Linked DNA regions of Flavisolibacter tropicus. The protein of the gene in region 2 binds, or shares a complex with, the protein of the main gene of each other region. Links are inferred from orthologs where the notes say so. Each region holds a gene or a part of one and is shown on either strand. Other genes may lie near its edges. The genes, in order: metK and groL.

Evidence for each region.
Region 1: the proteins of groL (region 2) and metK are in contact, whole or in part, in a cryo-EM structure (PDB 8P4O), measured with the Escherichia coli proteins. The link is inferred for Flavisolibacter tropicus from one-to-one orthologs.

Annotation. Positions count from the first base shown.
Region 1 is NZ_CP011390.1:440,465-456,766, reverse strand. Bases 11,316-14,148 are described here. They hold metK (methionine adenosyltransferase), read right to left. Parts: upstream 13,443-14,148; coding sequence 12,189-13,442; downstream 11,316-12,188. Other genes in these bases: SY85_RS01820 (DUF4270 family protein), read right to left, coding at 13,522-14,148; rlmB (23S rRNA (guanosine(2251)-2'-O)-methyltransferase RlmB), read right to left, coding at 11,344-12,111. In the rest of the region: SY85_RS01885 (sugar nucleotide-binding protein), read right to left, coding at 1-564; SY85_RS01880 (glycosyltransferase family 1 protein), read right to left, coding at 692-1,879; SY85_RS01875 (hypothetical protein), read right to left, coding at 2,124-2,597; SY85_RS01870 (M48 family metallopeptidase), read right to left, coding at 2,760-3,572; glycerol-3-phosphate 1-O-acyltransferase PlsY, read right to left, coding at 3,657-4,307; prmA (50S ribosomal protein L11 methyltransferase), read right to left, coding at 4,378-5,190; pnp (polyribonucleotide nucleotidyltransferase), read right to left, coding at 5,245-7,563; rpsO (30S ribosomal protein S15), read right to left, coding at 7,677-8,069; SY85_RS01845 (MiaE family protein), read left to right, coding at 8,589-9,212; SY85_RS01840 (GSCFA domain-containing protein), read right to left, coding at 9,209-10,210; SY85_RS01835 (hydroxymethylglutaryl-CoA lyase), read right to left, coding at 10,212-11,093; more of SY85_RS01820, read right to left, coding at 14,149-14,982; SY85_RS01815 (glycogen/starch synthase), read right to left, coding at 15,015-15,830; panC (pantoate--beta-alanine ligase), read left to right, coding at 15,920-16,302. UniProt on the Escherichia coli protein: Catalyzes the formation of S-adenosylmethionine (AdoMet) from methionine and ATP.
Region 2 is NZ_CP011390.1:972,958-989,342, forward strand. The notes cover bases 12,264-15,179. They hold groL (chaperonin GroEL), read left to right. Parts: upstream 12,264-12,860; coding sequence 12,861-14,498; downstream 14,499-15,179. Other genes in these bases: SY85_RS03925 (co-chaperone GroES), read left to right, coding at 12,445-12,726. In the rest of the region: SY85_RS03855 (hypothetical protein), read right to left, coding at 1-1,051; SY85_RS03860 (hypothetical protein), read right to left, coding at 1,277-1,723; 23S rRNA (pseudouridine(1915)-N(3))-methyltransferase RlmH, read left to right, coding at 1,782-2,255; SY85_RS03870 (rhomboid family intramembrane serine protease), read left to right, coding at 2,315-2,968; tRNA lysidine(34) synthetase TilS, read right to left, coding at 3,545-4,951; SY85_RS03880 (hypothetical protein), read left to right, coding at 5,061-5,636; SY85_RS03885 (tetratricopeptide repeat protein), read right to left, coding at 5,637-5,951; SY85_RS03890 (electron transfer flavoprotein subunit beta/FixA family protein), read left to right, coding at 6,034-6,777; SY85_RS03895 (electron transfer flavoprotein subunit alpha/FixB family protein), read left to right, coding at 6,833-7,798; SY85_RS03900 (bifunctional nuclease family protein), read left to right, coding at 7,995-8,591; ispE (4-(cytidine 5'-diphospho)-2-C-methyl-D-erythritol kinase), read left to right, coding at 8,681-9,499; SY85_RS03910 (VOC family protein), read right to left, coding at 9,492-9,980; rocD (ornithine--oxo-acid transaminase), read left to right, coding at 10,130-11,362; SY85_RS03920 (hypothetical protein), read right to left, coding at 11,413-11,814; SY85_RS03935 (outer membrane beta-barrel protein), read left to right, coding at 15,183-15,881; transcription antitermination factor NusB, read left to right, coding at 15,987-16,385.

The DNA.
Region 1 (16,302 bases), 540 kb from region 2 along the record:
AATCAGAACGGCATTAGGATTTACTTTTCGTATTTCCTTCATCGAAAGCACTACTCCTTTCATTTGATGAACCAGTGCCTTTAGAAAACTTTTATCATCAGTAGCATGTGGATACCAAAGTCCATAAAGTCCACTGAACCTGGCTGTGGTTAAGGGCTCATTTACGGGCGTATAATTGGTAAGCCAGGGAAATTGCTCGGCCACCTTACGTGCATATTGAGCTAATAATTCCGGGAATGAGGGATCGAGTAGGTTGGTAAATGAGGGCCCGCTCCCATGGTGTATCAAGCCAGCAATTACATCTATTCCATTATTATTAAAATACTCCAGCTGACTTGAGGTCCACTTCCAGTTAATTGTTGCATCTTTCGTCAGCTCATGCTTCTCCCATAAAACAGGAAAACGAAGCTTTTTTATGCCCAAATGCGCAATAGCTTCCTGTTGTGGGTGCTGATAATAATTGTTGAAAGCTAATTGATCAAAATAGAAATCCGCAACTCTATTAATAGTGCATTCAACCCCACCCCATATTTCAGGGTTATTACAAGACTGGTTAACTCCCATGATATAGGTTTCAATAATCTAATAGTTCCTACTATCCCTAGGTTGGAATAGAAGGAACTTAAGACATCATATGTACGAATGGTAAACGAAGAATCTGCTTGTTATCAGTTGCCAGTATGCATTTGCGTTAACTGGCCATTGCTGTTTCTGTTGTATTTGGAAATGCGATAGACTCTTTTGCTACTAACTTATTGTCAATATGTTTGGCCATCTGGCTCCATGTTCTATCCCATGAGTTTCCTTCCAGGAAAGCATCAACCTTGTTTAACCAACGTTTATGGCTTTTTTTCTTTAGAATAGTTTCTGCACACTTTATAAAGTCTTCTGCACTGTTAGCAATGTGCACCAACTTGTTTTCGCCATAGGGCGATACTACATCTTTAATAGCAGTTGATATGACTGGCTTACCAGCTGCCAGGTATTCTGGAGTTTTAGTAGGGCTTATATATTTCGTTGATTCATTTAAGGCAAACGGAACCATTGCTACATCCCATCCCGCCACGTAGGCTGGCAATTCCTTATAATCTTTTCCGCCTAAATAATGAATATTATCAAAGCGTGGCAATGTTGCTGGGTCAATCTTTACAATAGGACCAATAAGAATGAATTGCCACTCAGGCCTTGCCTTTGCTACGTTCTCAATCAGTTCTATATCAAATCGTTCATCTAATACACCAAAGAAACCGAATCGGGGTCCTTGAATATGGGACTGATCCTGAGGTGATGATTTTAAAGTTCTTGCAGTTCCAAAATGTTCTTTGTCGATACTACTTGGAAACGGATAGATATTATGATGTTGATGTTTCTTTGCTTCATATATACTATATCCGCCAGTAAATACGATATCTGCTTTTTCTAACAATAGCTTTTCATTATCTTTTAAGGCTGCTGGCGCAAACTTAAAGGCAGATAATTCATCCATACAATCATACACAACCATCTTTGGATTCAAATGATCAGTAAACGTTAATGCCATTGGTGTATAATACCAGGCAAAGTAATTAGTGATATCCTTCATGGATACTAAATCACTGATCATATCTTTCTGCTTGTTAATTACTTCATGTTCACTATATCCATGTTGCAATTGCGGAACTACAACATATACGTTTTTAATAGGTTCTTCTATATGTAGTTTATCTGGACCATCATTAAAAAGCGGCTCCTCAATAAAAAATACACGTGTACAATTAGCAAAGCGACTTAACAAATGTTGAGGGCGTTGATATACAAAGTTCCAACGCAGATGAGAAAAGCAAACTAAATCAGTATTATTCAAAGATTGCCATATGGCGGTAGTTGTATTTGTAATCATGCCTCTATAAAAGCGATTTTGATGCCAAGGCTGATTTCGCATGAATGCTTCTGTTGCAAAAAACCATTCAGCTTTACGTGTAGAAATTTTTCTACTTAGTTCAAGATAAAATTGATTCTAACACTATGAAACTCAACTATTCAGATAAAAAAAATAAAGGCAAAGAATCAACTACAAAGAATAACTGAAAATAAAAAAGCGACTATAAATTATAGTCGCTTTAATTCATTGAAAAGAAAGTGAATTATACTTGTGCTACCTTCTTCTTACGAGTAGTTGTAGATGTTTTAACGATAACTTCTTCAACAAACTCTTCAGATGATACTATTGTTACTTCGCTCCTCTTATAGTTTACAGCCACCCATACATGATCTAAGTCCACTTGTTCTCCACTCTCATAACCTGCAGTTGTTAATTTATGCCAACTGCTTTCCCGGTTAAGATCTGTTGCAATTTTAGAAGCAGCCTTAGGAAAGGCTACCCAAAACTTCGTTTCTTCTTTCAAAGCAGGCATAATGTCTTGCAGAATACTATTCAATTGAGATTCGTTTACTGCAAAAATTAATGCGAAATCAATCTTTCTAGAACGCAATAAAGGAGTAAGATTTTTTGCAAAAGAAAGTTTGACAAACTGTTTTTCGATTGAAGAAGGTAAGCCTTGAATTAAAATTGTCTTTTCGTTTTTTAATTGCAGCTTATCAAAAATTGTTTGTGACATAGAGTTTTTATCTTTTAGAAGAAACAAGCAGTTAAGTTGCAAATGAATGTTTTCACACAAACAGAGGTGCAAAGTTAAGGTAAAAACATGGTACGAAAAAGGCTCAGGTACGAAAAACCCGCCAAAAGGCGGGTTTTTCCAAGGTTTTTAGGCTAAAATGCCTTACCTACCAGATGGTTTATAGTATTTTAAAGCCTCTGGCAAGTATTGTTGCAGCTGTTGAATACGTCTTTCCTCTGCAGGGTGTGTACTCAAAAACTCTGGTGGACGCTGTCCATTTGCCTGCGCAGCCATTCTTTGCCATAGATTAATTGCTTCTCTTGGGTTATACCCAGCCATTGCAGCCCAACGCATACCATAACGGTCTGCTTCTAACTCCTGCTTACGGGAGAAAGGTAACATTACGCCTACCTCGCTGCCAATACCATAGGCCTGCAAAAACAGATTTTGTGTCTGAGCGGGTTGGTTGGCAACCGCTACTGAAAGCGCTACGCCACCCAATTGCTGGGCTAATCCCTGGCTCATCCGTTCGTTACCATGCTGGAATATAGCATGTGAAATTTCATGGCCTAAAACGTTAGCTAATGCCGCCTCGTTTTGAGTTATAGGCAATAAACCCGTGTAAACCACTATTTTACCACCAGGCATAGCCCATGCGTTAGCTTCTTTATTATTTACCAGGTTAAACTCCCATTTATAGCCATCTAAAACCTCACTTAGATTTTGGGAGCGATAATACTGAGTTATTGAATTAGCCAAACGCTGCCCTACGCGGCGCACCATTTCTGCATCACGATCGGCAGATGGACTCACCGTTTTATTTTCAGACAGGAATTGACGGTATTGCGTAGTGGCCATTGATTGTAATTCTTGCTCGGATACTAATTTGAATTGACTTCTTCCGGTTACAGGATTAGTAGAACAAGCAACAATAGTCGTAAGGACGATCAGTAGAAAAGTTAATCTGTATAACATTGCTTACCTTTTTGTTTATAATTTCAATGATTATACCAAAAGGAAAAAGCTTAATCGGCACTGCAGTTTTAACAAAGTCTGCAGTTATTTCCGATTGCGTTGACGGCGACGGTCACGGTGTTTGAGGATAGGCACCTTGCTTTCATTGCCTCTTAATAAACGGCCAATATTCTTTTGGTGCGTAAAAATGATCAGAAGCCCAACCATTACGGCAAATATTCGGTATAAATGCTCAGGTTCATTAAAAATGGCCAGAATAAATACAGGGAACATGATACCGGCTAATATAGAGCTCAAAGAAACCCAACGGGTTAAAAACAATACTAAAAGGAATACACCTACACAGCATAACGCTACATTCGGCTGAATACCCAGCACCATTCCAAACAAGGAAGCAACGCCTTTACCACCTCTGAAATCTGCCCAAATAGGAAAAATATGACCAACTACAGCAGCTAGGCCAAGACCTATCTGCATGTTGATCAGGTATAACTCATGATCGTAGGCATCCGGAAGGAAAAAAGCCAATTTAACGGCTACAATTGCCTTGATCATATCAACGATCATTACAAATGTGCCCCATTTTGAACCTAAAACACGATAGGTATTGGTAGCACCTGCATTGCCACTGCCATATTCTCGTATATCAATATCAAAGAAATATTGGCTTACCCAAACCGAAGTTGGGATACTTCCAATCAAATAGGCAACAACAATCAGCAAAAACTCATTCATTCAAAATGGGTTGAAGTGGAGCAAATTTAGGGCAAATAGTATACCCAGTATTACTATTTTAATCTTCTCTTCAGTTCTCGTTAACAAACAATAATGAAATCCATTTATTTCTTTCACAATGTTTTATCAATTGTAGACCATGGTCTTGAGCCGTATCAACAATAACGTCCTTATCATCTACTAACAAACCGCTAAACAAGATAAACCCTTTTTGATTAACAGACTCTTTGAGATTGGTAAAGTATTGCAATATCACATTCCTATTTATATTGGCTAAGATGATATCAAATAACTTTTCTGTTGAAATTGTTGAAGAAAGTTCAGCGGTTATTTTACTGCAATGATTCTTTTCTATATTCTCTTTCGTATTTTCTATACTCCATTCATCATTATCAATAGCATAAACACTGGCAGCTCCCAACTTCTCAGCTAGTATAGCCAGTACGCCAGTACCGGTTCCAAAATCAAATACAGATTTATTGACGAAGTCAATATCACGCATTTGCTGCATCATCATATACGTTGTGGCATGATGACCTGTGCCAAAGCTCATTTTGGGTGTAATCAGAATCTCATGTTGAATACCTTGAATAGGCTCATGAAAATGAGCTCTTACAGCACAGAAATCATCAACAATAACCGGTTGGAAGTTACTTTCCCATACAGCATTCCAGTTTTGTTGCTGAAGTGTATTTAACTGAAAGTTATAGCCATCCAGTATTGCATTGACATCATAACTGGGAAAAGAATCCTCTTCAAAATAGGCTAACAGGTGCGTATCCGTTTGCTCAAAGCCAGCGGCACCCAGTTCTTCCAGCTGACTAATTAATATTTCTTGCTGCGCTTCTGAAGCTTCTATGTTGAGTTGAATGTGATTGGACATAATGAAAAAATAAAAGGCTGTCGTACGACAGCCTTAAAAAGATAGTTGAAAAGATTACTGTTCGTTCTCTTGAGAGCTTTGAGATTGTTGGTTCTCTCCACCTTGACGAGGTTCTCTGCGCTGACCGCCGTAGCCGCTTTCACGTCTGTCGCCACGTCCTTCAAAGCGTTGACCACCTTCTCTACGCTGGCCACCATCTCTTCTTTCACCCCTATCGCCACTCTCCTCTTTCATTCCTTCAGGTTTTGGCAACAACACCTTGCGTGACAGTTTGAACTTACCTGTTTTTGGATCCGTTCCTGTCAGCTTCACTTTCACCTTATCATTCTCGTTCAATACACCTTCTAATGTTTCTAAGCGTTTCCAGCTTACTTCAGAGATGTGTAACAAACCTTGCTTGCCAGGTAAGAACTCAACAAACGCACCATATGGCATGATTGATTTAACAACAGCTTCATATTCATCACCTACAACAGGTACAGCCACAATGCCTTTGATCCAGTTGTGTGCTCTGTCAACTTTCTCTTTATCGGTACCAAAGATGCTTACTTCACCTTGGTTGTTTTTCTCTTCGATATTGATTGTAGTGCCAGTTTCACGTTGCATTTCCTGAATAACCTTACCACCAGGCCCGATCACAGCTCCAATAAACTCACGATCAATGAACATTTTCACCATACGCGGCGCATGTGGTTTCACATCTGCACGATGTTCAGGGATACAATTGTACATAGCATCCAGGATATGCATACGGCCACGACGTGCTTGTTCTAACGCTTGGCGCATAACGTCCATGCTCAGACCATCTACTTTAATATCCATTTGGATACCACAGATACCGTCACGTGTTCCGGTTACTTTAAAGTCCATATCACCCAGGTGATCTTCATCACCAAGGATATCGGTCAATACAGCAAACTGATCTCCTTTAGAAATCAAACCCATAGCCACACCAGCTACGTGCTTAGGCAAAGGCACACCAGCATCCATTAAGGCTAAAGAACCGGCACAAACTGTTGCCATTGATGACGAACCATTACTTTCAAGAATATCACTAACTATACGTACAGTATAAGCATAGTCAGCTCCTGGCATCATTTGCTTCAAAGAACGCTGAGCCAGGTTACCATGTCCAACCTCACGACGGCCAGGACCTCTTAAGAACTTCACCTCACCTGTAGAAAACGGCGGAAAGTTATAGTGTAAAATGAATTTAGAATACTCAGACTTAGCAGCACTTTCTACTAACAACTCATCCAATGGAGTACCCAAGGTAATCGTTGTTAAAGATTGTGTTTCACCTCTTGTAAATAAAGCAGCACCATGTGGTGTTGGAAGCACATCTACTTCCATATCCAGAGGACGCACTTGCTCCAGGTTACGTCCATCCAGGCGAACTTTATCATTCAGGATCATATCACGTACTACATAGTACTGCAGATCACCTAAATAGTTTTTAACTAGTTTCTTAGTATCGTCATCGATCTCTTCGCCTTCTGGAAGATTAGCTTCGCGAGCCAATACTTCTTTAAGATCATCAGAGATCTTTTTATAGGTCTCTTTACGTTCAGCTTTTGGCAAGTTGGCTCTTGACAATTCTTCCATTCTAGCCTTTGCAAACTCTTCTACGCGCTGACGTAATACTTCGTTTACTACAGGTTTTGGATAGTCGCGTTTAGCTCCTGCACCTACCATGTCACGTAATTCCTGCTGTGCACGGATCTGAACACGGATAGCGTCATGTGCTACTTCCAAAGCTTTTACTAAGTCTTCTTCACTACACTCTTTAGCTTCACCTTCCACCATCATGATGTTTTTCTCAGTGGCGGCAATGATGAAGTCCATATCAGACTTCTCCATTTCAGAGCGTGTAGGATTGATCTTAAACTGACCATCAATACGGCTTACACGTACTTCAGAAATGATTTCTTGGATAGGAATATTTGAAACAGCTAATGCCGCAGAAGCAGCTAAGCAGGCCAATGCATCAGGCATGATCTCCGAATCAGAAGAGATCAAAGTAACGATTACCTGCACCTCGCAGAAATAATCTTCAGGGAATAATGGGCGTAAAGCACGGTCGATCAAACGAGAGATCAAAATCTCATAATCACTCAATCTGCCTTCTCTTTTAAAGAAAGAACCCGGAATACGACCAGCAGAAGCAAACTTCTCCATGTAGTCTACGCTCAATGGGAAGAAGTCTTGCCCAGGCTTTGGTTCTTCTGTTGCTACAACAGTAGCCAACAAAATGTTATTGCCCATACGAACAGTAACGGCGCCGTCAGCTTGGCGAGCTAAACGACCAGTCTCAATAGTGACTTCACGGCCATCACCTATATCAAATGTTTTTGAAAATTTTTGTGTCAGCATAATTAGAATTTGAGGGGTTTAATGGGCGCATCAATAAGGTTAGTCCAAAAAGCCAAAACCCAACCTTTTAAGTAGTGGTTGGGAAATAGCCTATAATGAATTGGAAAACTAACTTATTTACGAATGCCTAATTTCTCAATCAAGCCACGGTATCCTTGCAGGTTATGCTTAGACAAGTAGTTCAATAAGCGACGACGCTTACCTACCAATTGCATCAGACCACGGTGTGTAGAGAAATCTTTTTTGTTTTGCTGTAAATGAGCAGAAATTTGAGAAATGCGCTCTGTTAATAACGCAATTTGACCCTCAATTGAACCGGTATTGGTTTCGCTTCCACCATATTGGGCAAAAATGCCAGCTTTTTTTTCTTTTGTTAATGACATCGCTACGTTTTTTTGCAGCATTCCGATTGAATGCCAGTATAGTTTTACTTTATTTTGGCGGCAAAGGTAGGCATTTCTGTTAAAACTAAAAAGTAAAAGATAAACTAAAGATGTGTTTTTCAATTACTAACCCTATTAAAATGCCCCAGCCTTCATCACAAACCGCAAATTGCTAACGTCACTTATTGTATCACTTTCTGGGGAGTTATAGAGGATATCCTTATCTATACATTCCAATTTCTCCTATAAACATACTTTACTTGTCTACTATTGGCCATCTACCTATTTTTATTGATCAGGACTCATAACTCACGATTTGCCACTTATCTTTTCCCTATCCTTAGCCACACCCATCGTCGGCTTTTCTTCGGGATTTGTTCGAAACTGCTTCGAAGCGGTCCGAAGGAGTCCCGAAGAAGCCTAAAACAAGGCCCTACGCTGAGGCCAAGCTGAGACGCCGCCAGGTGCGGCCAGTCCCCTGCAAAAGGTTGAACAACACTAAGAAATAGGAATGCAACCAGATATCTTCAAATCTGAAATCTTGAAATCCAAGAATTCTGAACTCTGGATTCCCATTTCATCAGATAATTTCCTCATCAGCTAATTGCCTTCTACTTAACGCCTCCTTCTTAATTTTGCCCAATGCACACGCCCCACGAAGCACTTTCCCAAGATACTAAAGCCATTCTGGGCCTACAATTACCCACCGACCCTAGGTGGGTAAACCTTGCAGCCATGTCGCTGGAAGAGGTTTTAACAGACCACGCCTATTGTGAGCAAAAAGCCGCTATTACCTGTATTTCCCTTATTCAACGTTATAGCCGCAGGGAAGAACTGGTAATAGCGCTGGCACCAATTGTAACCGAAGAATGGGGCCATTTTCGTTTAGTGCTAGCGGAATTGCATAAACGAGGCTTAAAGCTGGGCCAGCAACGTAAAGATGAATATGTTAACGCCCTATTAGCGTTTTGCCAGAAAGGTGGTGATGAAGAAGGCCGTTTATTAGATCAATTACTTCTGATGGCCATGATTGAAGCCCGCAGCTGTGAACGCTTTAAGCGTTTGAGCGAAGGTCTAAATGATGACTATCTACGCAAGTTCTACCGCCGCTTTATGGAAAGCGAGGCTGGTCACTATACCCTCTTTATTGAATTAGCAGAGAAATACATCGATAAAGAAAAAGTACGCAAACGCTGGAATGAGTGGCTTAAGTATGAAGCCCAGATCATCCAATCCTTAGAAGTCCGTGGCGACCGCTTGCACTAAGCCATTGAGAAATAGGCAATCTCATCTTGCAAGTCCAGGTAAGTATACTGCTCCTGCAAAGCCTTAGCCTTTTCATAATGGTTCTTTAAGAACTGCTTATGAGCTTCCGTAGTAGGATGTGCCGAACGGTGCTTACGTGCAACCGTTAATCGTTTCAACTCCTGCAAAAGCGGTAGCAGGCCTTCAGTAGTATGAGTTTGTAAAAACTTCTCCAAAACAAATTCAGTGGCCGGGTAGTTTGGATGCACCATATCGATGTCGTAGAACCGATAATCACGCAACACATCGATCACCAGCTCATAGGAAGGGAAATAATAGAGCTTATCAAATTTGTTAACCAAATGATGCACCGACTCTAATAAGCGCGCTTTACTTCGGTTATTATCTACTACCCCATCACGGATATGCCGAACCGGACTAATGGTAAAGATGATATTTAGCTTTGGATTAAAGCGAAACAGTTGATGAATTGTATTATCCAGTTTGGCAATGATTTCATCGATAGTTGACAACTGCTTCTTAAACCATTTTGCAGGCGCTCTATGACAATTGGCTACTCCATTACCACTGGCTAGCGCAGCTCTGTCTGCTTCTTCTGTGATCTTATAGCTAAAGGCTGATCCCAAGGTTATAATTAGCCAATCGGTTTGTTTTAAGAATTGATGTGCTTTTGTTTGCGAAGCATTTATCAGTTCCAGGGCTTTGTTAGGATCAGTATGAGAAAAGCGGCTATGATGATCCCAGCTATGCCAAAGCTCATTTAAGTAAAACAAGTCTTCTTTTGTGTAGACTTTATTGTCAATATAGGAGATCAGGCTATTACAAACAGCCAACGGATCAAATAGAATTCCATTTGGATTCTGCAGCACCCGAAACTTCATTTCTTTCAACGCATTCCCAATATGCTCCGTAAAGCAAGAGCCTATGGACAGCAAGTGATGCTGATGCTCTATTAATCGATCGGGTTTGGGTAAATCAATATTGATCATAAAAGCCATACTACACAAAGATTTCATTTGCTAATAAAAGACTATGCTGCAACGCTTCTTTATTGATAAACAAGGGATCGCCTTTCTTTTCAAAATAATCCAGCATCCATTCGGTTGTCATGTTTCCCACTAAATCATCCTTTGCCATAGGGCAGCCACCTATTCCTTTTAATGCACCATCGAATCGGTTACAACCAGCTTCGTAAGCCGCCGCCAATTTATCTTCCCAATTATGAGCCGTCGAGTGAAGATGTACTCCTATAGTGGCTTGCGGGTATTGCGGTATAAGTGTTTGTAAGGCATGCGTAATTTGTTCTGGTGTGGCCACACCTACCGTATCTGCCAATGAAAGGATCTGAATATTGCGCTTGACCATTTCATCAGCCCATTTCAAAAGTATGGCCTCATTGTATTCATCACCATATGGATTGCCAAAGCCCATACTTAGGTAGATGACCAATTGCTTATTATGACGCACACATAGATTCTGTATCTCTTCTACGCGATGCAGGCTCTCTTCAATGGTGCTATTGGTATTGCGTTGTTGAAAAGTTGGAGATATGGAAAATGGAAATCCTAAATAGGTAATTGGTGAAAAGCTAACGGCTTCTTCCGCCCCTCTTGTATTGGCCACAATGGCCAACAACTTGGTTTTACTTTCTGATAGATCTAGTTGAGCAAGTACTTCTTTTGTATCTGCCATTTGGGGAATGGCTTTAGGCGAAACAAAGGAGCCAAAATCTAATGTATCAAAGCCCACTTTTAGCAAGGCATTCAGGTATTCAACCTTTTGAGCTGTTGGAATAAAGCTTTTCCAGCCTTGCATGGCATCACGCGGACACTCAACAAAGCTAATCGCACCTTGATTTCTTTTATCTGATAAATCAATCATTTCGAATTTTTCCTCCGTTTCTAAATCCCTAATTTCCAATTCCTTCCCTTGTCCCTTAAACATTGAAAGTTGAGCGTTGAACATTCCTTATCTCATTACTCATTATTCATCATTCCTTGTTCCTTGTTCAATAATCCTTTCCTGTCAACTGCCCTCTATCCTCTATCATCCCTCCTCCGCGTTTATCTGCGGGACATTCCTTGTCAACTTATCAACCCTTACCCGCAGCTATCATTAGCTAATTATCACATCAGCTACTTAACCGTTGTTTCATTGCTTCGTACAAGATCATACCGGTTGCCACCGATACGTTTAACGACTCAAACTCACCAGCCATAGGTATCTTGAACTTTATATCACACGCCTTCATCAATGCCGGATAGATCCCCTTTTCTTCACTTCCCATTATAATAGCCATCGGCTCTTTAAAGTCTACATCAAATACAGAAGTACTGGCGGTCATTTCACTGGCTAATACCTTTATACCATTTAAATGCAGTTCATCTACCGCTTTTAGTAAGCTATTCACCCGGCAAATAGTGATCTTCTCTAAGGCCCCAGCAGATGTTAATACAGCATCTTCATTTAAAGCTCCTACTCCTTTATCCGGAATAATAATAGCTTGTACACCAGTACAAAAAGCTGTTCGGGCAATCCCTCCAATATTACGCACATCGGTAATACCGTCTAAGATTAAGAACAGCGGCACCTCTCCTTTTTCAACTACCCAAGATATCACTTGCTGAAGATCCTGATACTGCACCTTTGAAACCAGCGCTATACAACCATCATGCGAACCAGCATTAAATCCATTTAGCTTCTCTACTGGCACATAGTTAATGGGTATTGCGTTTTGTGCGGCAATACGCTTTACATCGTCTATCACGTCACGATAGCCATTGCTTTGTAAATAGATGCGATCAATCTGCTTTCCCAACTGTATGGCTTCTATAAGCGCCTTCTTTCCTACAATCAAGGAACTCTTCTTCGGTCTGTGCTGCGGTCTAAAATGTTTCACCCGTCAAAAATAGTTTAGCTGAGACAAATAAAAAGCCCCTGCTTTTAGGCAAGGGCTTTCATCTAGTCTAAAAGGACTTATTTGATACCAAAAGCTTTTTTCACCTTTGGAACATAATCTAATTTTTCCCAGGTAAATAACTCTACTTTCTTCTTAATAGACTTACCATCTGGAGTAGAGAAAGTTTTTTCAACAACCTGAGGAGCGCGACCCATATGGCCATAAGCAGCTGTTTCGCTATAGATTGGGTTACGCAATTTCAAGCGCTGCTCAATAAAGTAAGGACGCATATCAAACAAGCCACCCAATATTTTAGCGATCTCGCCATCGGTCATTTCTACCTTTGAAGTACCATAGGTATTTACGTTGATGCTGGTAGGCTGAGCTACACCAATAGCGTAAGATACTTGTACCAGAGCTTCATCACATACACCAGCAGCTACCAGGTTCTTTGCAATATGACGAGTAGCATACGCCGCAGAACGGTCTACTTTAGAAGGATCTTTTCCGCTGAAGGCACCACCACCGTGTGCACCTTTACCACCATACGTGTCAACGATGATCTTACGGCCAGTTAAGCCAGTATCACCATGAGGACCACCAATCACAAACTTACCAGTTGGGTTAATATGGTATTTGATGTTGTTGTTAAACAACTTAGCGTATTTCTTGTATTTAGCCTTTACACGAGGGATCAGGATGTTGATGATGTCCTTTTTGATCTGGGCCAACATCTTAGCTTCTGTATCAAAATCATCATGCTGTGTAGATACTACAATGGCATCAATACGTACTGGACGATTGTTGTCATCGTACTCCAGAGTTACCTGGCTTTTTGCATCTGGACGCAAGTACTTGATCTGCTTATTTTCACGACGTAATGCCGCTAATTCAAGCAAAATTTTATGAGCTAGGTCTAAAGCCAATGGCATATAATCTTCTGTTTCATTAGTAGCGTAGCCAAACATCATTCCTTGGTCACCAGCACCTTGCTCTTCTTTCTTTTGTTTGTCTACCCCTTGGTTGATATCAGAAGACTGCTCATGAATGGCAGATAAGATACCGCATGAGTTTGCTTCAAACATGTACTCACTCTTAGTATATCCAATTTTACGTACCACACCTCTGGCAATTTCCTGTACGTCTAAATACGCCTTTGACTTTACTTCTCCTGCTAGTACTACCTGGCCAGTTGTAACCAGTGTTTCGCAAGCCACTTTAGATTGAGGATCAAAAGCCAAAAAGTTATCAATAAGCGCGTCGGAGATTTGGTCTGCTATTTTATCTGGGTGTCCTTCTGATACACTTTCAGATGTAAATAAGTAAGGCATAGGAGTTTAATGTGTTAAACAGTTGAAAATGAAAGTCGGGTGCAAATATAGCACCCGACGCTTTATGATAGTAAGTATGTTATGGAATATTTGAGTAGACAATCCGCAAGCGCATCGGCTGTGTTGGATGATTACCGCCCCCTACTCTTACTCTATACTTCGTAGATGTAGGATTAATTAGCGGAGTGGCTATTAATGGATTGCTTCCTTGACCTACAGTAAATTTAGTAGCATAAGGACTAGATATACGGAAGTCTGTAACTGTCTCTCTTTTATTCACGATGTTCTGTACATAGCGCGATAAATTCAAGCGCCACAAGCTAATCGATCTGCCATTACCATCAAAAGATTTAATAGCCACAGCACCCAATTCGGTTAGGTTCAATGAACCATCGCTATTAAAGGATAGATCATAAGGAATGGCCTTATAGGCATCTTTAGTGGGGTCAGTATCGGTTTTCGCCTCTAAGAACATATAGGTTGGCGCTGTAAATAAACCATCCGTAGCAGGATTATCGGCTACTTGTTGCACAATCAATTCAGCCCGGTGAATCACACGGTTGCTTAAATTGGCCAAACCTGGAATTTTAACACGAACATAAGTACCAGGTGTATTTTGAATATAACCCAATTGATCTGGCGTACCAGTGCTTAAGTGCGATTTGATCTCACCTGAAGTATAATCTCTCGTTACAATATTGGCATTCGCCCCGGTAGTGGTATTAAAGTAAAAGTTGCGCATAGAAGTATCCTTCTTGGAACCTTTTACATAATTGTAGTAAATAGAAAGCTTGGTATTGGTATCAGCTAATGAAAAACCCATCACCGCATTACCACTACCACCAGAAGGCTTAATAGCAAATCCTTTAAAGAATTTACGAAATGCCGAATCAGAAGCATAGGCCCCAGTACTATCTTGGTTCAATAGCCTTTGCCCAAAGCTGTTGTCTAAACGAATGCGCAATTGATTAGCTGCACTTTCTCTGTATCCAAAAACAGAATCATTCAGGGTTTTGGGTAGAAAGTTTTTAACGCCCAGCTGTCCGGGTACAGTCGTAAACTCAGGTCTTCTTATTTTATAAAGTGAATCAGCGGTAAAATTGGCTGACTGAGCAATCTCACTCACAGTTACTTGCTGCTCAATAGTGGAGTCCCCATACAGATCTCTGTAATTCAACACCAATACCACAGAGTCAATGGAAATCACATCATGATCTTCAAAATAATATTTGGCAGCTGGTGGCTTCAACTCCAGAAAGATAGAAGCCTTGGTTGTACCAAATAAAGGATCATTATTGATCTGCCCTAAATAATGGATAGCACTAGGACCTACCGTATTAATTGTATCACTTAATGCGGAAAACTCCTCATTGTAAGTTTCAACAGTTAATGTATCGGCAAACGTGTTGATATTATCAATTGGAGGAATGAGATCCGTCCCTAATTCAGTAGGCTCATTTATTTTTTTACAAGAAGCAAATGCAATTAATAAAAAAAGAATAAAGGAAGATGAGACATAGAAAGGGATACGATTCTTCACACTATTGAATTAAGCTTTTTGATAATACAGAATTACTTGTTTGCAAGATCGCCATACAACTGTAAATAGTCTGTTAAATCAGACTCAGCGTTGTAAGGCAAGGTCTTCTTTCCGCGCACTTTTGAGAACTCTTCAACCAATGATTTGTCAACGTTTTCATCACCAAATGTTATGGCATCTGCAAAGGTTGCTCCACCACGGAACATAGCAATATTATTGGCGTCTTTATATACTTCCAGATCCTTCTCTTTTAATGAAGTATGAATCAGCGCCTTCTTAACAAAATCATCACCTAAGCTTTCCGTAAAGGTAGTTTGACCAATAGTGTATACTACTTTGCTATGGGCAAATACGGGTTCTTTCTTATAAACCGTTTTCAAATAAGCAGGAATTAAACCAGTCATCCAGCCACTGCAATGAATAACATCAGGAGGCCAGCCAAACTTCTTTACCGTCTCTAGCGCGCCTTTACAGAAGAAAATTGTTCTCAATGCATTGTCATCATACCATTGATCGTTTTCGTCTGTAAATACATATTTCCTCTTGAAAAGATCTTCATTGTCAAGGAAATAAACTTGCAAACGGGCATTGGGTAATGATGCTACCTTGATTTGTAATGGAAAGTCTTCATTGTCAACAGAAACGTTGATACCGGATAAACGAACTACTTCATGCAAACGATGTCTACGCTCATTGATAGATCCAAAACGTGGCATGATACATCGCACTTCAAAACCATTATCATTCGATTTTATTGCCAATTTGTTAACGACTTCAGAGAACTCCGTTAACTCTAAATAGGGAGACATTTCATTAGCAATAAATAAAATTCTTTTCTTTGCTGACATTGTAAACCTGATTTTAAAGGCTTTAAAAGGTTTGCAAAGGTAATTATTTATTAATAAAGCGTAATTCTTATTACTTACTATAAGGTTTCATGATAATTTTTAAACAAGCCCGCCAACTGTCAGAATACCTTCAAACGCAAAAGAACTTAGGTAAAAAGATAGGTTTTGCCCCCACTATGGGAGCTCTCCATAAGGGTCATATGCAATTGATTGAACAGGCTGCTGCAAACAATGACCTAACAGTCTGCAGTATCTTTATTAACCCTACACAATTCAATAATCCTGAAGACTTTCAGAAATATCCGAAGACCATAGAACAGGACATTGAACTATTAACAGGCTATGACTGCGATATATTATTTCTCCCCACTAAAGATGAAGTATATCCAGCAAACTATGTAGCCCCCCATTACGATCTGGGCTATTTGGAAAATATTTTGGAAGGACAATACCGCCCAGGGCATTTTCAGGG
Region 2 (16,385 bases):
CCCGTCTATCCTTTAATTTTTGCTCCATTTCTGGTCCGCTGATCGGATAGATTTCAGGGGGCATTTTAAGCATAGCCTGATGGATCAAATCGTCTGTTAGCTGTGCTTGTACAAAGCGAATGGTGCTATCCCAAACCTTAGCATCTAAAGTGTTTAAAAAGAGCTTATCAAACTTCCAGGATTTGTAACTCAAGTTTTTTACTTGTCTCAAGTTGTCTCTAAAGCCTACAAAATGCTTGGCAGATATCATTTGTGCCAATTTCACCAATATTCCATTGGAGGAAAAATAGGCCTGATCACGGTCGCGCGGTATTGGGTAATAATAATCGATATTATTTATTTCTTGCTGCCCCCAACGCCACTGATCGGCGTGACGATCCCAATCAGAGATCAGCATATCTAATAAGCGTGCTTTTAATAAATTTTGTTGCTGGATAAGGTGATTGTTTTCGGTTAATATCTTTTCAAACATCTCATCTGTGCCTTCCGACTTACCATTATCCGGCGTTGGTGATTTCTGTTCCAGTAAACAAAGGCGATTGGCAAAAATGGTTTGATATTGCCCAAAGGCTGGATCATTAGGAACAAAATAGATAACCGGAATAGGCGCTACGACTCCCAATGCTTTTGCCATTGGCGGTATTGTTACCGGCGCATATGGATGAGCTGCTGAAACCAAATCCTGCACCACCCGTTGTGCCAGTGTATGGCGAAGTGCTGGTGGTAATGCCTTTTCTACCTCTTTATCGATAGTCCGCAGTACCCACTCACGCCCCTGCTTATCCTTAAACTGAAGCGACTTAGTTTGGTTACCACCACCTAACTCATCAATTGTAAAATCTGTTTGGGCCAAGCGGAATACAGGCAACTTAACTGCTGTACCCCATTCTTGCCTGTAATTCGTCCCTAATAGCAAACGCTTAAAGAAAGAAGGATCTTTATACTCTTCACTTGCTTTCCATGTCATTGAATCACTTACTGCTTTCTGTGGGGGCTGAGCATCACATAGGTTAGCGATCAAAGACAAGCTTATCAATAATAAGTTTCGCATTGGCACCATTACATTCATTACGTTCAATTACTTACTACTCTAATTAGTCTATGGCAATAGTTATGCAAAACTTGTACTAAGGCACAGGTGGCAGGAATAGTCAGTGGTGAATGGTCAATAGTCAATGGAAAAATTTGTTATTGATATTTCCTTATTTTGAGTATTGTAACAAACCTTCACTATGAAATTTATTACTTCCTATTGAGCACATTCACTTTTGTGCATTTATTGACCAGATGGATTGGCTACGCGGCGCCATGTTTGCAAAACATCTGAATTGTTGGCCGATTTTGTGGCTATTCGTATTTCATCGTTAGTCAATACTGTTATTGTACCATCTGTATAGGACAAGGTACCGTTACAAGAGTTTACAATGCTGTTTAGGCTGAACGTTCCTCCCTGTAAGCTTTTTAGATTTTTCCAAACTACATCTCCTTCTCTAAGACAATAGGTGTTATTAGCCAACGTACGAGCTGTACCATTACTATAGCCAGGAACCACTGTTACTACAGTTCCTTCCAAGGCTTTATTATCGCTTGATGATGCTAATTGCCAGTTGCCATTAAGAGAGAATAAGCCGCCACTGGTATTAGTGGGCAGGTTTTTGATCGTATCGCATTGCGTAAAAAGCGTTACTATTGCGGCACTTAAGGCAAAGAAATATCGTTTCATAAAATACTTTATTCACTGCCTATTCATTAACTGTGCCAGACTCTAATACCTAAACTACATGAAACTCTCACTTTGGTCCATCGGCAAAAACAATGAATCCTATGTAAAGGAAGGCGTGGAAGAATTTACCAAGCGACTTACTAAATACTTTCCTGTAGAATGGAGTATCATTCCTACACCTAAAAATGCAGGTATGATGTCTGAAATGGACTTAAAGAAAAAAGAGGGAGAAATGATCCTGCAATGGTTAAAGCCAGATGACTACCTAATAGCGTTAGATGAAAGAGGAAAAACCTTTACATCTGAAGGTTTGGCTAACCTATTACAACAACGGGCAACCGAAAGCACTAAAAACATTGTATTTCTTATTGGTGGCGCTTTTGGTATTGATGAATCTGTATTGCAAAAAGCAAAAGTAAAATGGTCGCTCTCACAGTTAACTTTTCCACATCAACTAGTACGCTTAATTTTAGCAGAACAACTCTACCGCGCATGTACTATTTTGCGCAATGAAAAATACCATCATAAGTGATTTAAGATTTGAAGATTCTAATCCAATAATTATTAATTACTAATTATTAATTCATTCAAATGCAGCTTTCTATAACTGTCATAATTATTATCATAACTGTATTGGTCTCTCTTGGTGGTTTTTCCAATCAAAAGATCATTAATGATCTAATCTTTTACCCGCCTGCTGTTTCACGAAATAAGGAGTGGTATCGGTTCTTTTCCTGTGGCTTGATTCACGCCGATTACGGTCATCTGATATTCAATATGCTTTCACTTTACCTGTTTGGCCGTTTTGTAGAAGAACAGTTTGTTGAAATCTTTGGCCAGGTTGGTAAATGGTATTATTTAGGGCTTTACGTTATTTCTTTATTAGTGTCGCTTTTACCAACTTATTTCAGAAATAAAGATAATTACCAATACAGGAGCTTAGGGGCCTCTGGTGCTGTAAGTGCTATAGTCTTTGCCGGTTTGATGATTGCCCCCTATGTGGAAGTAGGCTTCTTCATCATCCCTCCTATTATTCCAGGTTTTATTTTCGGTCCATTGTACCTTTTAGTTTCAGCCTGGCTAGACCGTAAAGGTGGAGGTAACATTAACCACTCAGCGCACTTTTGGGGCGCTTTGTTTGGTGTGTTATTTATTATAATTGTTGGCCGTACAGCTGGTTATGATGCTATTCAGGAATTTATTAACGGCGTACAACTGTATTTGCACTCTAAAGGCTGGGCATAAGTTGGTGAGTGGTGAATGGTGAGTAATTAGCGCGTCAGGAGCCAAGCAGAATAACGAACAAGGAACAAGGAATGATGAATAATAATGGTAAGAAATGTTCAATGAGCAATTCTCAATGTTCAAGGCACAAGGGAAAAAGGACTTGCTCTACAGGGACTAGTTTTGTATCTTTAAGGTCTTCTCTTTTAAGGCATTTCATGTCTTTCTTCTTAATATTTTCTATGCTATTTTAATGGTAACCGGGTACGGCATACGGGCCAGGGTACGGGTGCGGTAGGGAGGTGATACGGAATTAAGTAGGCTTCCATACGGAGTAACTAAGGAGTGGATACGGAGTAACCATGAAGGAACAGAGGCGTGGCTATGAAGGAGCAGAGGAGTAGCAGGCAAGGAAGACCGGCTGATGGCTGATTTGGGGACGTGAGATGGGGAGAGTGGACTGAACTGATATTATAAAGAGGCTTGTTTAACCTTATAAGAAAAGCACTTCATGAAGAAGTGCTTTTCTATTAGAAGAGCGTTTGATCTTTTGTGCGCAGGCCATCTCCCCTTTAGGGGCCGGAAGTGAGCCTTGGCCTATACAGGCTTCAACTCTATTCTTACAACCTCTTTGGTTGAGGGCTTTATCTTAAACCGGTCGTCGATACGGCGACCAACAACCCATACAATACGTTTATTGCTTTCCAGTACCCAAACCTTTTCTTTTTGAAGCTGTGATAACTTTTGATCTATAAAGAAACGCGCTAGTTTCTTCTTCTTACGCATGCCTAATGGATAAAAATAATCACCCTCTTTCCACTTCCGGAGTATCAAAGGAAATTGCATTTCCTCTTTATCTAATAAGGCTACAGCTGCGTCAGCTTCAATAGTTATACTTTCGGCAGGTAAGGTTTTAAATAGTAATGTTCCCTCAGTAAATGCCAGTTGAGTTGTAGCTTCCTCAATTATTAGAACAGTATCTTGAACCTGTGGCAAAGGTGTAATGATCAGCCAGTCCCTGTTATGTAAAATACGGTGGGATGCAGATGTTACATAACGGCCGCTCTCACTACGCAAAAGCTTAATGACCTCCGGCACCTGCTGACTGGAAAAGCCATAATCCTTTATGATCTCATATATAATAGTGGCCAAAGGAGATGTGCGCTCCAATTTCAAGACGGGTATGTAAACTTCCTGACCTTTAAACTCTAAAAGTTTCTTTTTATGTACTTGCATAGCCTGCTCGTACAAGATTTCAGCTTCACGCAAGCGTTCAATGCTATCTGCTATATTTTCTTTTACAGTAGGGAAAATGGATTCTATTGATGGTATGATCTTATGACGGATATAATTCCGGGTGTATTTTATTTCTGCATTACTGCTATCTTCTACCCATAACAAGTTATGTTCTGTTGCAAAATCCTTAATCTCCTCCCGCTTGGCAAACAGTAAGGGTCTTACTATTTTGCCAGACTTTGGCTGAATACCATGCAACCCACTAATGCCCGTACCCTTGAATAAATTCATTAGTAAAGTTTCAATATTGTCATCCAGGTGATGGGCGGTGGCAATGAAAGTGAGTGGTGAATAGTGAGTGGTGATTGAGGGAAGGTGAGTGCTATAACTGCTTGCCTTTTCATTAATTACTGACAATTGACCATTGACAATTTCATGAAACCATTGGTAGCGTAGCTCACGAGCGGCTACCTGAATAGAAAGCTTATGCTCAGCAGCAAATGCCTTTGTATTAAAGTTATTGACATAAAATGGCACTTCAAGCTGGGCAGCTAATGCCTTAACAAAGGCCTCATCCTTATTACTTTCCTCCCCCCTAAGCCCGAAATTGCAGTGCGCGATAGCAAATGAATAGCCTGCTAGTTTACATAAATGACATAAGACAACGGAGTCCAATCCACCGCTAACGGCCAGCAACAAAGTATGCTGCTCAGTAACTGCTATTAATTTTAAATTATTTATAAACCGCTGAAGCAATAAGTTATTCATTATTGGGCTAAAAGTAAGTGGATTTTAAACACACAATTCAAACATAATTAATTGCAGTTCAACTCTTATATGTTTATTTCTTTCTCTTATTTATTTCCTTTGTTTAAATATGAAATCATTCTGTCTTTTAGCCTTATTATTTAGTCTCCTTGGCTGCAAAAAAGAAACTTCTGTAATTACGGAAACGATATATACAGATTTAAGTAATAAGGAAGTAAAATATAATCAAATACAATCTGTAGACATCAATAATGATAAAATAGATGACTTCTATTTTGTGACTTCACTAATTGGAGGATCTGATTTTGGATCAACCTTGTTCAAAATCCGCCCACTACTTAAGAATCGCCTGTATATAAAATACGACGAAGTAAAGGATTATCATGTAACACCCGCGTTTAACAAGGATGATATGATAAACGCAAAAAGTGAAAACGACTTTCAATGGGGCACGTATTCTGCAGTTACTGTTGAAAGCTTATATACAACTTCCAATGACCAAACGACTTGGATGGGCCCATGGAAGCAAGCACAACATAAATATCTCCCGGTTTGTGTATTTAAAGACAACTCTTACTATTACGGATGGATAGAACTCTCTGTAAATGAAGCCGATGAGAAAATTATTTTGCATAAAGCAGCTTTAAGAAAGATAGCAAGTAAGGAGATAGGTGCAGGCCAGTAATCAATTATCAAAAAATTCCTCATACGCTACTCTCAGTTCGTTATATGCATGCCGGTCACCTAATTCCTGTGCCTTTTGCATTCCCTTTTCATAGATGGCAATGGCACCCGCCTGGTCATCAATCCGCTCCAGTAATTTTCCTAAGTGGTAGTAACTGCCAATATAATTAGGATCTGTTTGCAATACCTGCTCAAAAAGCTCTTTTGCATGGACTTCCTCGTTTCGTTTTACATACTCAAGCGCCAGGGCATGTTTTACAAAGCAATCATCCGGATTTGAAGCTAAAAAACCTTTCAATTGTTCAATTCTATCCATAATCAAATTCTCTCTTTACTTTTGGTGCTTATATTTGTAGGTAGTTGCATAAGCAACCTTTTTTCACTCCTAAACAGTTTGTATGAAAATTTTGGTGTGTATTAGCAAAACACCGGATACGACGGCAAAAATAGCCTTCACGGATAACAACACGAAATTCGCAGATGCGGGTGTACAATGGATTATCAATCCATATGACGAATGGTATGCCTTAGTACGAGCCATTGAATTAAAAGAAGCTGATGCTTCTACTTCTATTCATTTGGCAACCGTAGGTGGTGCTGACGCAGAGCCAATCATCCGTAAAGCCCTGGCATTGGGTGGCGATGAAGCTATTCGCATCAATGTAGATCCATCTGATTCTTACCAGGTGGCAGCCCAGATTGCTGAAGTTGCAAAACAAGGCAATTATGACCTGGTACTGACTGGTAAAGAGACCATTGATTTCAACAACGGTTCAGTTGGTGGCATGCTGGCTGAATTTCTCGATATGCCTTACGTAGCACAAGCTACCAGCTTACAATTGGCAGGTACAACAGCTACTGTTAAGCGCGAGATTGAAGGTGGTGAAGAAACTGTTGAAGTTGCATTGCCATTAGTAGTTAGCTGTCAAAAAGGAATGGCAGAAGCACGTATTCCAAATATGCGTGGTATTATGGCCGCTCGTACCAAACCACTAAAAGTTGTAGAAGCTTCTGGCAATGAGACACTAACTAATGTAGCAGAATTTGGTTTACCTCCTGCTAAAGCAGGCGTGAAACTAGTTTCTCCAGATAATGTAGACGAGTTGATCCGTTTACTTCACGAAGAAGCAAGGGTGATTTGATAATTAGCTTAATTCAACTTCAAATCCCCAAATTTCAAATCCTCAAATTATTAAAATGAACGTTTTAGTATTCATAGACCACGTAGATGGTCACATTAAAAAAGCATCACTGGAAGCTGCTTCTTATGGTGCACAATTAGCGCAAAAAGCAGGCGGTACTGCTGAAGCTATTGCGTTAGGAAACCTGACTGAAGATCTTGCTACGCTCGGTAAATACGGCATTCAGAAAGTACACCAGGTGAAAAATGATGCCTTAAATACGATTGATGCCCAGGTTTATACAAAAGTTATTGAACAGGCCGTTCAGCAAACTGGCGCTAAAGTGGTGGTATTCTCTAATAATAGCACTGGTAAACTGGTTGCCCCTCGCCTGTCTGTACGCTTGAAAGCTGGTTTGGTAGCTGGTGCGGTAGCCTTACCCGATACAACTAACGGCTTTGTTGTACGTAAAAACGTATTTTCTGGAAAAGCATTCGCAAATGTTTCCATCAATACGGATATTAAGATCATCTCTTTAAACGTAAATGCGTTTACAATCAGCGCTACTGGTGGCACTGCTGAAGTAGTACCTTTTAATGCGACAGTTGATGCACCAAAGGTGAAAGTAATTGATACGACAAAGGCAAGCGGTAAGGTTTCATTAACTGAGGCTGACATTGTCGTTAGTGCTGGTCGTGGTTTAAAAGGACCTGAGAACTGGAAAATGGTAGAAGACCTAGCCGACTCATTAGGAGCCGCTTTAGCCTGCAGCCGTCCGGTAGCAGATGCACATTGGCGCCCTCACAATGAGCACGTTGGTCAAACTGGCGTGGCCATTGCACCTAATTTATATATTGCAATTGGTATCTCAGGAGCCATACAACACTTAGCTGGCGTTAACCGCAGTAAAGTAATTGTGGTGGTAAATAAAGATCCTGAAGCACCTTTCTTTAAAGCTGCCGACTACGGTATAGTAGGTGATGCATTTGAGGTAGTACCAAAGATGCTGGAAGCTGTAAAAAAAGTGAAAGCCAGTTCTTAATAACCAACTTTTCAAAATGCCACGGTTCAATACCGTGGCATTTTATTTATATAGTTAACAAGGTTCTACTTTTAAAGTCTCAGCCATTTAACCAATAGCAATCCCAGCCTGAATTCTGAGGTACTGACAGGGCTCATTAGGAAGAAATGGCATAAAATCAGTAGGTTTGTAGCTTGTAGAAAAGCATTGAATAAGCATGAGAAAAATAGAATTGGAAATTGTGGCCCTATCGCATAGCATTACCCAAACCCATTCATATGCGGTTGTGTTAGGGGAAGTTAATGGATTAAGACGTTTACCAATTGTAATTGGTGGCTTTGAAGCACAAGCTATAGCAGTAGCCTTGGAAAAAATGCAACCCAGCCGTCCTTTAACACATGATTTAATGAAAAATTTCATGTCAGCTTTTAATATAGAGCTGCACGAAATCATCATATCTGACCTTCAAGAAGGAATATTTTACTCAAAACTTGTTTGCTCTTCCGACAACGATACGATTGAAATAGACAGCCGCACTTCAGACGCTCTTGCCTTAGCCGTTCGATTTGGCTGCCCGGTATACACCTATGAACATATTTTGGAAAGTGCGGGTATAATGATGGAAGATACGGGTACCTCCAAACGCCGCAGAGGTGAAGAAGAACAACCCCATCCTATTAGCAGTGGCAATAAAGATGACCTTAAGTCTATGACTTTAGAAGATCTGGAAACTTTATTAAGCGAGGTACTGGAACAAGAAGATTATATACGCGCCATTGCCATTCGTGATGAATTAAACAGCCGCAGGAAGTAATAGAACTAGGATTGATTGGATTATTACTGATTAATCGGGAAATAATACTACTCCTCAAAATCCTTGAAATCCTATAATCATAGTTCTCCATGATTCTTTTCCCCAACTGTAAGATCAATCTTGGCTTGCACATCCTGCAAAAAAGGGCAGATGGTTTTCATGATTTAGAAACCGTTTTCTACCCTATTGCTATACAAGATGCCCTGGAGGTAATACATGGCAACATCAATTCTGATATACAATTTACTTCATCAGGGATCCATTTAGATGTAACTGCCGCAGACAATATTTGTGTAAAAGCCTACCAATTACTAAAAAAAGACTTCCCAAACCTGCCCCCTGTTAAAATGCATTTGCACAAAACAATTCCATCTGGTGCAGGCTTAGGTGGTGGTAGTGCAGATGGCGCTTTTACCCTATTGGTGTTGAATAAAAAGTTCAACTTGCAACTGACAGAACAGCAGCTTATTAAGTATGCTTTACAATTAGGTAGTGATTGCCCTTTTTTTATAAAAAACAAGCCTTGTTATGCAACAGGACGTGGCGAAAACCTAGAGTCTATCGACTTACCGTTATCTAATTACCAGTTTGTTATTGTTAATCCCGGCATCCATATCAATACAGGCTGGGCCTTTAAGCAATTAAACCCACGCGCAGATCGTACTTCTATAAAAGAGGTGATTCAGCAACCAATACTCCAATGGAAAGAAGTATTGGTCAATGATTTTGAAGTTCCTATTTTTCAAGCCTATCCCGAAATAGAAGCCATTCAAAGGACTTTATACCAAGCAGGAGCTGTTTATGCTGCTATGTCCGGCAGCGGATCTACCGTATTTGGAATATTTGAGAAAAGCAAAACGCCAGAACTTTCATTTCCAGAACATTATTTTGTAAGGCCCGTTAGCTAATGGCTAGCTGCATTAAATCGTTTAGATCCAGTGCTTCCGTAACCATTTGTAAGTTTCCCTGTGCATCCGAAGGCCATTCCTCTTTGGGGCGATCCCAATACAGTTCTACTCCATTTTTATCCGGATCATTTAAATATATAGCCTGTGAAACACCATGATCGGCTGCGCCACTCAATGGATAATTTGCTTCTACAAGTCGTTTTAGTGCAATAGCCAGATCTTTCCTAGTGGGGTATAATATGGCCAAATGATATAGCCCTGCCGATTTAACGGGTGCAGGACCTGCATTCTTACTGTGCCAGGTATTTAATCCAATATGGTGATGATAACCGCCGGCAGAAATGAACACAGCACTATCGCCATACGTCTGTGTAATTTCAAAGCCTAAAAGTCCCACATAAAACCGCAAGGCATGCTCCAGGTCGGCTACCTTTAAGTGTACATGTCCAATCTTAGTTGCGGGTGGAATTTTATATTCCATTTTTGTTACTTTTGTTTCAGTTTAATAACTATGCAGCTATCATTCCTATCTCAGAATCTTGACCTTCTTAACCACTAGGGTTATCAGCTGCCTCACTCTTCTTTTTATTATACTACCCTATTTCATTTACTACTTTAAATTTACTAAATATGCAAACAACCTTACCGGTGCTGCATGACACTCAATATTATTTAGACCTTGAAGAAAAATATGGTGCCCATAACTATCATCCCCTACCGGTTGTACTTACACGAGGCGAAGGTGTTCATTTGTGGGATGTAGAAGGCAAACAGTATTATGATTTTCTAAGTGGATACTCAGCTGTAAATCAAGGTCATTGCCATCCTAAGATCATAGCAGCCTTAATTGAACAAGCACAAAAACTTACACTAACCAGCAGAGCTTTCCATAGCGACCTGCTTGGTGAATACGAGCAGTATATAACAGCCTTCTTTGGTTACGATAAAGTACTGCCGATGAACTCTGGCGTAGAAGCCGTAGAAACAGCCATTAAGCTTGCCCGCCGTTGGGGCTATACCGAAAAGGGCATTCCTGATCAGCAAGCAAAAATGATTGTTTGCCAAGGCAACTTTCATGGTCGCACTTCTACAGTAATTTCTTTTAGTACAGACCCTTCATCTTATAGCAAGTTTGGTCCCTACATGCCGGGCTTTATTCAAATCCCCTATAATGACCTCACTGCATTGGCAGAGGCCTTAAAAGACAACACTGTTGCTGGCTTTATGGTTGAGCCCATTCAAGGTGAGGCCGGGGTGGTAGTTCCAGATGAAGGATACCTGAGCAAGGCCTATCAGCTATGCCAAGAGGCCAATGTGTTATTTATGGCAGATGAAATTCAAACTGGATTGTGCCGTACGGGTAAGATGCTTGCTTGCGACCATGAAAACGTACATCCAGACATTTTAATACTAGGAAAGGCTTTAAGTGGCGGTACATTACCTGTAAGTGCTGTACTGGCCAATGACTCCATTATGCTGTCCATAAAACCAGGTGAGCATGGTTCTACTTATGGTGGTAACCCTCTGGCTTGTAAAGTGTCCATTGCCTCGTTAGAAGTATTAAAGGAAGAAAACATGGCAGAAAGAGCGGAGGAGTTAGGTGCCTACTTCCGGGAGCGATTACAAAACCTTAATTCCCCTCATTTAAAACTAGTACGTGGAAAAGGACTTCTGAATGCTATAGTGGTACAACATGCCGAAAAAGAAGCTGCCTGGAAATTATGTCTATTATTAAAAGAGAATGGATTATTAGCAAAGCCTACTCATGGCGACAAAATCCGCTTTGCTCCACCGTTAGTGATCACAAAAACCGAGTTAGATGAATGTATAGATATCATAGACCGCAGTCTTCAACAGCTGTAAATAATAAAGCCCCTTCAAAGGGGCTTTATTATTAAAGTATTTAAAAAAAGTTATTCTGTTTCCTGTACTTGTTTAACCTTTGTTTTTGTGAGCATAACTGCTAACAACATACAAAAGGCGGCCACTAAAACTACATAAAAAGCAGGCTGTCTTTCTGGACACACGCCACCATGACAAATTGAGATGATCAGGAAATTTCGTACGCTCCATGCCAAATTAAATGCTGCCGCAAACAACGCGGCTTTTCGCGTCCAATCTTTAGCAACCACTAAGAATAGCGCAAAAAGGGCTGACAAAACAAAATTGAGATAGCCTGGCTTACCAAAGGCTGTACCCGTTGAATCTACTCCACTCACTACGATATTCTTTGCAGGAATAGTAACCCATGGATAAAAACAAGCTATAACTAAAACAATGGCGGCGAATAAGCCAAACCATACAAATCGACTCATGCGGCGAATATAGTTAAAAGAAGAGCTATGGGGAGCAATTGTTATATTGGTTTATAGTTGATATAGCGTGATACGTAAAAGGTGAGAACCGGCTGAGCGCTATTAGCTGCAAGAAAAGAGTAAGCAATTCAGCGGACGACTTTTCACGGTTCCGATATAACATTCCAAACCAACCAAGCGATATTTTCCTACCCTTCTACCCATTTAGTGAATCTTTAGTCGCATCCATTTGTCTAACCTTTTCCCTATTCTTTGGAACATCCATCATCGCCCTTGACTCAGGACTTCTTCGGGGATCCTTCGGGAATCCTTCGAGATTGCTTTGGTAATTCCCGAAGGATTCCCGAACAAAAGGCGACTATGGGTGCAGTGATTCCAAAGAAAATAGTAAAAAAACACACTCTCTTATTTACTCAGCTATAGATCCAATTTAGACAGTGTGATTATACACAACAATGCAATTTTGACACATAAACTGAAAAAAAGAAAGGTTAAACAAACTTAAACTAGCTGTTAACGTCAGTAAACTGCAATTTTTTCCGGTTATGACGCGGTGGCATAGTATTCGTTTACCTTTGCCCGTCCGTATTTCACGGAATTTCAAAACTTAAACCAATAAATCATACACGTATGGCTAACAAAGTAAATGTTACCCCTCTGCATGACAGAGTAATTGTGAAACCGGCTGCTGCAGAAGAAAAGACCGCCGGAGGTATCATTATCCCTGACACAGCTAAAGAAAAACCACAGCGTGGTGTTGTAGTAGCTGCTGGTCCTGGTAAAAAAGACGAGCCTGTAACAGTTAAGGAAGGCGATACTGTTCTATACGGTAAATACGCTGGAACTGAGATCTCAATTGAAGGTAATGATTACCTGATCATGAGAGAAAGTGACATTTTAGCAATTGTGTAAAATATAGCTTTGAGCTTCTAGCCACGAGCTACAAGTAATTTTTCTCACAGTTCACGGCTCATAGCTCGCAGCTAACTTCAAAAAATACCTTAACCACTCATTCAATTTTTAAACAATTTCAAACTACATAAGTTATGGCTAAACAACTGTTTTTCGAAACGGATGCTCGTAATAAAATGAAAAAAGGCGTTGATGTTTTAGCAAACGCTGTAAAAGTGACTTTAGGACCTAAAGGTCGTAACGTTGTTATCGAGAAAAAATTTGGTGCTCCTGCCGTTACTAAAGACGGTGTTACAGTAGCAAAAGAAATCGAACTAGAAGATGCTATTGAGAACATGGGTGCTCAAATGGTAAAAGAAGTAGCTTCTAAAACAGCTGATATTGCTGGTGATGGTACTACTACTGCTACCGTTTTAGCCCAGGCTATTATTACTGAAGGTTTAAAGAACGTAGCAGCAGGTGCCAACCCAATGGACCTGAAGCGCGGTATTGACAAAGCGGTTAAAGCGGTGATTGAAAACCTGCGTTCTCAATCACAAACTGTTGGTAACGACAACCAAAAGATTGAGCAAGTAGCTACAATCTCTGCTAACAACGATAGCGAGATTGGTAAGCTGATCGCTCAAGCAATGGAAAAAGTTTCCAAAGATGGTGTTATCACTATTGAAGAAGCTAAAGGTATCGAAACAACGGTTGACGTTGTAGAAGGTATGCAATTTGACCGTGGTTACATCTCTCCTTACTTTGTAACCAACAGCGAAAAAATGCAAGCTGAGCTGGATAACCCATACATCCTGATCTATGACAAAAAGATCAGCAGCATGAAGGATATCCTGCACATCTTAGAAAAAGTAGCTCAACAAGGCGCTCCATTAGTGATCATCTCTGAAGATCTGGAAGGTGAAGCATTGGCTACTTTAGTAGTAAACAAACTGCGTGGTACTTTACGCGTTGCATCTGTTAAAGCTCCAGGCTTTGGCGACCGCAGAAAAGAAATGCTGCAAGATATTGCTATCCTGACTAAAGGTATCGTGATCTCTGAAGAGCAAGGTTATAAATTAGAGAACGCTGATCTGACTTACTTAGGTAGAGCTGAGCGCGTAGTTATTGATAAAGACAACACTACAATTGTTGGCGGTAAAGGTGAGCACAGCGATATCCAAAACCGTATCAATCAAATCAAATCTCAGATCGAGAACACAACTTCGGATTACGACCGTGAAAAATTACAAGAGCGTTTAGCTAAGTTAAGCGGTGGTGTGGCTGTATTACATGTTGGTGCTGCTACAGAAGTAGAAATGAAAGAAAAGAAAGACCGCGTAGACGATGCTTTACACGCTACTCGTGCAGCTGTTGAAGAAGGTATCGTACCAGGTGGTGGTGTAGCTTATGTTCGTGCAATTGAATTTTTAGGCAATATTGATACATTCAACGAAGACGAAGCTACCGGTGTCCAAATCGTTCGCCGTGCTTTAGAAGAACCTTTACGCCAAATCGTAGCCAATGCTGGTATTGAAGGTAGCGTAGTGGTAAACAAAGTTCGTGAAGGAAAAGCTGACTTTGGTTTCAATGCCCGTACTGAGCAGTATGAGAACCTGATTGGTGCTGGTGTTATTGACCCAACTAAAGTAAGCCGTATTGCCTTAGAGAATGCTGCTTCTATTGCAGGTATGTTGTTAACTACAGAATGTGTAGTAGCTGACAAACCAGAACCTAAATCTGCTGCTGGTGCTCCTGCTGGAATGCCAGGCGGAATGGGTATGGATTATTAATCGCATACTTTGTGGAGATGAATTAGTTTCCGCAAACTTTATAGAAACCTCATCCGTTGATGAGGTTTCTTTTTTATACAAAAAATATTTTTCAGCTCTGCCAGAACATTCTATTTATTGTTTTAGTATCTTGAAGTTCACCAACTGTTTCCTACGTCAACACAATGATCTAGATTGGATTATTGCGCCACGATCAATCCCCTTTGAGTTTTTTTAATTATTTGTTTATTTTAAAAAACAAACGCGTATGTGGAACAAACTATTTAGCTGGTTCAGAAAGACCTTTGTCGGGAGCACAAAGAAGAATAAAAAGGGCTTCAATGTAGATAATCCTTTTTTGATTTTGTAAGGCTGATCCTTACATGTAAAGCAGTTGGAGTATAGTATTTCTTTTCAAAAGAAAATGTTCTAAAAGCTTGACACAAAAAGCTGTTTTTTTTACTTTCGTCTCACAGTTGTTTAGGAATCCAATTCCTACCCATCGCCTGTTAGTCTTTCCGGGAAGAATTTTGTATCCTGGGCGGAGAGTATCACGGGTCACGTGATTCGGGCTGAAGCCAACTTGAATAAAAATTTTAAACCCCACCTAACCAGTGGGGTTTTTGCTATTCTAGAAATTTATTTTTTCATTTCGTTAAACTTTTGGCAAGTCATTTGTTCAAAGAGACCAAAACTGTACGATATATGAAAATGAGATCCGTTTCTGTAGGAGTAACCCTTTTGTTATGTTCTTTCTTTAGTGCGTCTGCGCAATCGAGTGGTCAGCTACGTGCTGGTGTAAACCTGGCTAATGTTTCTGTAACGGATGATGGGCATGTGAATGATGCTAAAATGCTTACATCATTTCAGGTAGGCTTTATCGGTGATTTTCCATTGGCTGGAAGCATCTTATCTGTACAACCAGGTCTCTTATTTACTGGTAAAGGTTCTAAAACTGAGTCTGGCAATCCTAATGGCAGTTTTTATTCTAAAGCCACGACCAATCCTTATTATGTGGAAGTGCCAGTAAACTTGGTGGCAAAATTACCTCTTGGTGGTGGTAGTCGCTTCTTTGTAGGTGGGGGTGCATACGGAGCTATTGGTGTAGCTGGTAAAACAAAAATTGAGAACAAGACACCTTTTACAACCACTAATGCTGAAAAAACCATTAAATTCTCCAATGACGATCCTACCACATTAGATTATGAAGAGGGTGCAGGCTTTGGCATTATGAAGCGCTTTGATTATGGTCTAAATGGTACGGCTGGTATTGAAGGCAAATCTGTTGTTTTAGGTGTTAACTATGGTTTGGGGCTTGCCAAACTACAATCTGGAACAGAAAGCAATGACGATAACAAGAATAAACACAGGGTATTAAGCATTACACTTGGCTTTAAGTTGTAAAGAAAGTTTTACCACTATTTTATAAAACGGCTGCCTAAACAGCCGTTCTTTCATTTCAGGAAGTCTTTGTTCCTTACTATCTTCGCCGCCCAAATAGTTCTTATCATGATCAGCAGACGGAATATACGGGTAAAAGTGATGCAGACTTTGTATACGTTGAGTACCCTAGAGAATAATGTGAAGCCCGGCGAACCCCAAAAGCTTTTACAAAAGCATTTTGACCAATCAAAAGACTTACTCCAATACCTACTTTATTTTGTTACAGAGATAGGTATGTATGCTGAAACTGATTCCTACGCGCGTAGCAGCAAGCATTTACCTTCTGTAGAAGACTTAAATGTTAACACTAAGATTGCAGGTAATGAGTGGCTTTGGAAGATTAAAGAAGATGCTTCATTAAAAGCGGAATGGGAAAGTTCTAATGTAAACCTGCGCATTGATCGTGATTTATTACGCAAACTCTATATTCAGCTAACCAACACTGATATTTATAAGCGCTATATC